DNA from 2 places in the Streptomyces sp. NPDC038135 genome. Region 1 is predicted to be linked to the other one. Evidence: predicted binding sites of a transcription regulator. Region 1 holds the regulator's gene; the other holds the start of a gene.
What was found. Region 1 encodes HspR, which represses chaperone genes until heat shock. Its sites were predicted from a motif close to TTGAGNNNNNNNNNCTCAA; they were not measured.
Positions count from the first base shown of each region.

Region 2: a site for HspR is predicted at 1,472-1,490, ahead of lon (endopeptidase La). Genes of this name have one in related genera too.

Region 1 is NZ_JBVJXS010000003.1:528,960-532,363, reverse strand. Features, by position in the region: gene ACZ7JA_RS10790 (sugar ABC transporter substrate-binding protein) at 28-1,134, opposite strand; gene ACZ7JA_RS10785 (heat shock protein transcriptional repressor HspR) at 1,443-1,901, opposite strand; gene dnaJ (molecular chaperone DnaJ) at 1,909-3,078, opposite strand; gene grpE (nucleotide exchange factor GrpE) at 3,115-3,404, opposite strand, start outside.
Region 2 is NZ_JBVJXS010000001.1:140,943-144,346, reverse strand. Features, by position in the region: gene ACZ7JA_RS00680 (response regulator transcription factor) at 1-587, opposite strand, end outside; gene ACZ7JA_RS00675 (spermine/spermidine synthase domain-containing protein) at 697-1,374, opposite strand; gene lon (endopeptidase La) at 1,513-3,404, shown strand, end outside.

The DNA of each region.
Region 1 (3,404 bases):
GCAACAAGCTGGCGGGCGGGACGCGGGCTACTTCAGGCCGATGGACGCGCAGGCCGCCTTGTACTTGGCGGTGCAGATGTCGCCGACCGTGTAGATCCCGTCGGCGATCACGGTGTCCTTGATCTTGCCCCGGGTCAGCGCGCTCACCTGGACGAGGCGGGACGGGATGTTCTTGTCGGTGGGGCTGTCGACGTGGTCCTGGGTCAGGGCGTCGAACTGGATGTCCTTGCCCTGCACCTTGGTGACGGCCATCTGGGCGGCGGCCTCGGCCTCGTCCGGGTAGGACTTGTAGACGCTCATGTACTGGTCGCCGGCGACGATCCGCTGGACCGCGTCCAGTTCGGCGTCCTGGCCGGTGATGGGGGGCAGCTTGCTGACGCCGACCGCCTGCAGGGCCTTGATGACACCGCCCGCCATGCCGTCGTTGGCGGCGTAGACAGCGGCGATGTTGTCCTTGCCGATCTCGGCGATCGCCTTGGTCATGTAGGCCTGGGCGATCTCCGGCTTCCAGTCGGTGGTGTCGTAGGACTTCGCGATGTCCACCTTGCCGTTCAGCTCGGACAGCGCGCCCTGCTTGAACTGCTTGGCGTTGGGGTCGGTGGGCGAGCCGTTCACCATGACGACCTTGTCGGAGGTGTCCACGCCCGAGCCCAGGGCCTCCAGCAGCGTGCGGCCCTGCACCTCGCCGACCAGCTCGTTGTCGAAGGAGATGTAGGCGTCGATCGGGCCCTCGGCGAGACGGTCGTAGGCGATGACCGGGATGCCCGCCTCCTTGGCCTTCTTCACCTCGCCGACGATGCCGTGCGAGTCGACCGCGTCGAGCAGGATGACGTCGACCTTCTCGTCGATCATCGTCTGCATCTGGCCGGCCTGCCGGGCGGCGTCCGCGTCCGCGTTGGCGTACCGGACCGTGCCCTTCTTGCCGGTCAGTTCGGCCACCTTGCTCTTGATGATGGGGTAGTCGAACTTGTCGTAGCGGGTGTTCGCCTTCTCCGGCAGCAGCAGTCCGACGGTGACGTCGTCGCCCTTCGTCGGGCTCGCGCTCGCACCGTCCCCCGTCGCGTCCAGCACGCCGCACCCGGCGAGCGAAAGGATCAACGTGGACGCGGCCACGGATATGGCGATACGACGCATTCGAGGGCTCACTTCAGGTGCGATCCGGACGTGGGGGCTGCTTTACGACCCAGGTGTCTGAAAAGACAACGCGGAGCGGCCACCCGGCGTCAAGCGGAACTACTTAACGAGTGCGCAACAGCACGCTCCGCTGCACCTGTGAAGGAGGAGCGGAATCGCCTCCAAACAGCCTTTACGGACCCTCCACGCAAAGGAAGTTCACGGGAGGGCAAAGATCCGGCAACCACCCGCGCCCGCCGCACACGTGCGAGGGGCCGGGGACGGTCGCCCGTCCCCGGCCCCTCGCCGTGCCGTTTCCCCGCGGGCGGTCAGTCCGCCTGCTGCTGCCGCTTGGGCCGCCAGACCACCAGCGCGCTGGTCTGCTGCACCTCCTGATACGGCACCAGGTCGCGCCGGTAGGAGGCGTGGACGGCGGCCTCGCGCTGCCGCATCGCGGCCGCCGCGCCGTCCAGTGCCCCCTGCAGCTCCGCGACGCGGGACTGGAGCGCGGCGACCTGGTTCTCCAGTTCGATGATGCGCTTGATACCGGCCAGGTTGATGCCCTCGTCCTGGGACAACGTCTGCACCTGGCGGAGCAGTTCGATGTCACGGGCCGAGTAGCGGCGGCCCCGTCCGGCCGTGCGGTCCGGGGAGACCAGACCGAGACGGTCGTACTGGCGCAGCGTCTGCGGATGGAGTCCGGAGAGCTGGGCCGCCACCGAGATGACGTAGACCGGGGTCTCCTCGGTCAGTTCGTACGGGTTGCGCCGACGGCCGGGTGTGTCCATGGGGCGCTCAATCTCCCTTCGCGGCCTCGAACAGCTCCGCCCGCGGGTCCTCGCCCGCGGTCGCCTCGCGATACGCCTCAAGCGCGTCACGAGCCTTCCCCGACAGGTCCTTCGGGACACTCACCTCGACGGTGACCAGAAGGTCGCCGCGGGTGCCGTCCTTGCGGACCGCGCCCTTGCCCCGGGCGCGCATGGTGCGGCCGTTCGGGGTGCCGGGCGGCAGTTTCAGGGTGACCGCCGGGCCGCCGAGAGTCGGGACCCGCACCTCGCCGCCGAGAGCCGCCTCGGCGTACGTCACCGGCACGGTGACGGTGAGGTTGTCGTCCTTGCGCCCGAACACCGGGTGCTCACCGACGTGCACGACCACGTAGAGGTCGCCCGCCGGTCCGCCCCGCTCGCCGGGCGCCCCCTTGCCGCGCAGCCGGATCCGCTGCCCGTCCGTGACGCCGGCCGGGATGCGGACCTGCATGGTGCGCGAGGACTTGGCGCGGCCGCTGCCCTTGCACTCCAGGCAGGGGTGCTCGGCGATGAGGCCGCGGCCCTTGCAGTCGGGGCAGGGGTCGGTGAGCGAGAACCCGCCGCCCGAGCCCCGGGCGACCTGCCCGGTGCCGACGCAGGTCGGGCACACGCGCGGCGTGCCGTTCTTGTCGCCGGTGCCCGAACAGGCCTTGCAGGGCGCCTGGGAGGACATCCGCAAGGGCACGGTGGCGCCCTCGATGGCCTCCGTGAAGCTCAGCGTGACCTCGGTGTCGATGTCCTGGCCGCGCCGCGGCTGGGTACGCGTAGTGCCCGCGCCGCCGCGGTTGAACAGGCCGCCGAAGACGTCGCCGAGCCCGCCGCCGAAGCCGCCCGAGGTCTGCGCGTTGCCCCCGAAGAGGTCGCCGAGGTCGAAGTTGAAGTTGCCGCCGCCGGCGCCCGGCCCGGGGCGGAAGCCCCCGTTGCCGAACAGGGCGCGCGCCTCGTCGTACTCCTTGCGCTTCTTCGGGTCGCCGAGGACGTCGTTCGCCTCGGAGATCTCCTTGAAGCGCTCCTCGGCCCTGGCGTTGCCCTTGTTGGCGTCCGGGTGGAACTCGCGGGCGAGCTTCCGGTACGCCTTCTTGATCTCGGCCTCGGTGGCGTCCTTGGGGACGCCGAGGACCTTGTAGTAGTCCTTCTCGATGAAGTCCTTGGTACTCATCCCCGACGTCCCTCCTTCCTGTCCCCGGTGATTACGTCAGCCCTCCTCCGGGCCACCGTTCTCCTTGTCGTCGGCCGCGTCCGCGTCGGTGCCGCCGTCCTCGGCGCCCTCGGCCTTGACGGTCTGCGCGCCGGGCTGCGGTTCGGCGACGGCCACCCGCGCGGGGCGGATGGTGCGCTCGCCGATGCGGTACCCGGGCTGCAGGATGGCCACGCACGTCGTCTCGGTGACGTCCGGCGCGTAGCTGTGCATCAGGGCCTCGTGGATCGTCGGGTCGAAGGGCTCGCCCTCCTTGCCGAACTGCTGCAGGCCCATCTTGGCCGCGA
Region 2 (3,404 bases), on a different contig from region 1:
CGGGAGAGCACCGCGCGCGGGGTGTTCGCCAGGCACACCAGCAGGTCGAACTCGGTGGGCGTGAGGTGGACGTCCTCGGAGCGCACCCGCACCCGGCGCTGCGCGTGGTCGATCTCCAGCTCGCCGAGCCGCAGGATGCCCGAGCGGGGCGTGGAGGCGGCGACGGCCGCCCGCTCCACCCGCCGCAGCAGGACGTGCACCCGCGCGGCCAGCTCCCGCATCGAGAACGGCTTGGTCATGTAGTCGTCGGCGCCGACCCCGAGGCCCACCAGCATGTCGGTCTCGTCGTCGCGCGCGGTGAGCATCAGCACCGGCACCGGGCGCTGGGCCTGCACGCGGCGGCAGACCTCGAGGCCGTCGAAGCCGGGCAGCATGATGTCGAGGATCAGCAGGTCGGGCTGCCAGGCCTCGGCCGTGTCCACCGCGGCCGGTCCGTCGGCCGCGGTCTGCACGAGGAATCCCTCGGCGCGAAGCCGGGCCGCGATGGCGTCGACGATCGTGGGATCGTCCTCGACCACCAGCACCCGGCGCTGTGCGCCGGGGGTGGTCGTGGCCGCGCCGGTCTGGGAGGTGTGTGTCTGCTCCATCGCCCGCCCCTGTTGCTTTCCGGAATCAGTGGGGTGATCCCATGACTGCGATTGACGCTTGAATGATCCGCGCCAGGGCAGCACATTACGGGGACAGGCCGTGCCGTCGCTATCCAGGGCGGACGGCGAGGTGTACGGCGTCCGGAACGCCCCGGGCAACGGGGACCTCTTCGGTACGCACCTGACGGAATCCGGCATTCCGCAAGGTTCCTTCAAATTCCGGAGAGGGTTCGGCCGACCATACTGCAAACACCCCGTCCGGCCTCAACACCCTTGCGCACGCGGCGAGTCCGGCCGGGGAGTAGAGGCCGCCGTTGTCCTCGGTGACGGTCCAGCCCGGACCGTTGTCGATGTCGAGGCACAAAGCGTCGAACGTGTCCGATGTCTCCTTCAGATAAGTGAGCAGATCCGCCTCGACGATCCGGGTGCGCGGATCGCCGAGCGCCGCGGCGGACACCTCCGCCAGCGGGCCCCGGCGGTGCCAGTCGATGACGGCCGGCTCCCGCTCGGCGACGGTGATCCGCCCCCAGCGTCCGCCGGCCGCGGCGTGCGCGAGCGAGAACCCCACGCCCAGTCCGCCGATCAGCACCTCGGGCGCCGGGCGCCCGTTCAGCGCGTCGTACGCGGCGTCCACCAGCAGCCGCTCCGAGCGGCCGTCGGAGGTGTCCATCAGGAAGCAGCCGTTGGCGATGATCTGCAGCAGCGCGCCGTGCCTGCGCAGCACCACCTCGCCGTACGGGCCTTCGCGACGGTCCAGGACCACGGGGGAGTCGTACGCGGCAGTCATGCGCCCATCCTGCTCTGATCCGGCGTCAGGGGCACCGGGATTTCGGTGATCGCTCACAGCGAACGGCGGGCCGGGAACAACCGCGAGCCGTCGGACATTGAGTCGGCATAGCTCAAGTTGACTGCCTAAGGGGAGATCATGGCTGCTGAGTCCACGGCGTTCACGCTCGTACTGCCGGTGCTGCCGCTCGACGACGAGGTCGTGCTGCCCGGCATGGTGGTCCCGCTGGATCTGAGCGACGCCGAGGTGCGGGCCGCGGTGGAGGCGGCGCAGGCCGCCGCCCGCTCGGAGCCCGGCAAGCCCAGGGTCCTGCTGGTGCCGCGCGTCGACGGCACCTACGCGAAGACCGGTGTGCTCGGCACCGTCGAGCAGGTCGGCCGGCTGGCCGACGGCGACCCGGGCGCGCTGATCCGGGGCCGCGGCCGGGTGCGCATCGGCGCTGGCACGACGGGTCCGGGCGCGGCCCTGTGGGTGGAGGGCGCGCGGATCGACGAGACCGTGCCTGAACCGCTGCCCGGCCAGGTCGCCGACCTGGTCAAGGAGTACAAGGCCCTGGCCACCGCGTGGCTGCGCAAGCGCGGCGCCTGGCAGGTCGTGGACCGGGTCCAGGCCATCGACGACGTCTCGGCGCTCGCCGACAACTCCGGGTACTCGCCCTTCCTGACCACCGAGCAGAAGGTCGAGCTGCTGGAGACCGCCGACCCGGTGGCCCGGTTGAAGCTCGCCACCCAGCAACTGCGCGACCACCTCGCCGAGCAGGACGTCGCCGAGACCATCGCCAAGGACGTCCAGGAGGGCGTCGACAAGCAGCAGCGCGAGTTCCTGCTGCGCCGCCAGCTCGAGGCCGTCCGCAAGGAGCTGCGCGAGCTGAACGGCGAGAGCGACGGCGAGGAGTCGGACGACTACCGCGCCCGCGTCGAGGCCGCCGACCTGCCGGAGAAGGTCCGCGAGGCCGCCCTGAAGGAGGTCGACAAGCTGGAGCGGTCCAGCGACCAGTCGCCCGAGGGCTCGTGGATCAGGACCTGGCTGGACACGGTGCTGGAGATGCCGTGGAACGAGCGCACCGAGGACGCCTACGACATCCAGGGCGCCAAGGCCGTGCTCGACGCCGAGCACGCGGGGCTCGAGGACGTCAAGGAGCGCATCACCGAGTACCTGGCCGTGCGCAAGCGGCGCGGCGAGCGCGGCCTCGGCGTGATCGGCGGGCGGCGCGGGGGCGCCGTGCTGGCGCTCGTGGGCCCGCCCGGCGTCGGCAAGACCAGCCTCGGCGAGTCCGTCGCGCACGCCATGGGGCGCAAGTTCGTCCGGGTCGCCCTCGGCGGCGTACGGGACGAGGCCGAGGTCCGCGGCCACCGGCGCACGTACGTCGGCGCGCTGCCCGGCCGGATCGTCCGCGCCGTCAAGGAGGCCGGGTCCATGAACCCGGTGGTGCTGCTCGACGAGATCGACAAGGTGGGCTCCGACTTCCGGGGCGACCCGGCGGCGGCCCTGCTCGAGGTCCTCGACCCCGCGCAGAACCACACCTTCCGGGACCACTACCTGGAGGTCGAACTCGACCTCTCCGACGTGGTCTTCCTCGCCACCGCGAACGTCCTGGAGGCCATCCCGGAGGCGCTCGCGGACCGGATGGAGATCGTCCGGCTGGACGGCTACACCGAGGACGAGAAGGTCGTCATCGCCCGTGACCACCTGCTCCCGCGCCAGCTCGAGCGGGCCGGCCTTGACCGGGACGAGGTCACGATCGACGAGAGCGCGCTGCGCAGGCTCGCCGGCGAGTACACCCGCGAGGCGGGCGTGCGCACCCTGGAGCGGTCCCTGGCCCGGCTGCTGCGCAAGGTCGCGGCCCAGCACGAACTCGGTGAGCGGGAGCTGCCGTTCACCGTCCGGGACGAGGACCTGCGCGCGCTGATCGGACGCCCGCACCACGTGCCCGAGTCCGCCCAGGACCCGGCCGAGCGCCGGACCTCCGTCCCGGGCGTGGCCACCGGCCTCGCGGTCACCGGCGCCGGCGGCGACGTGCTCTTCGTGGA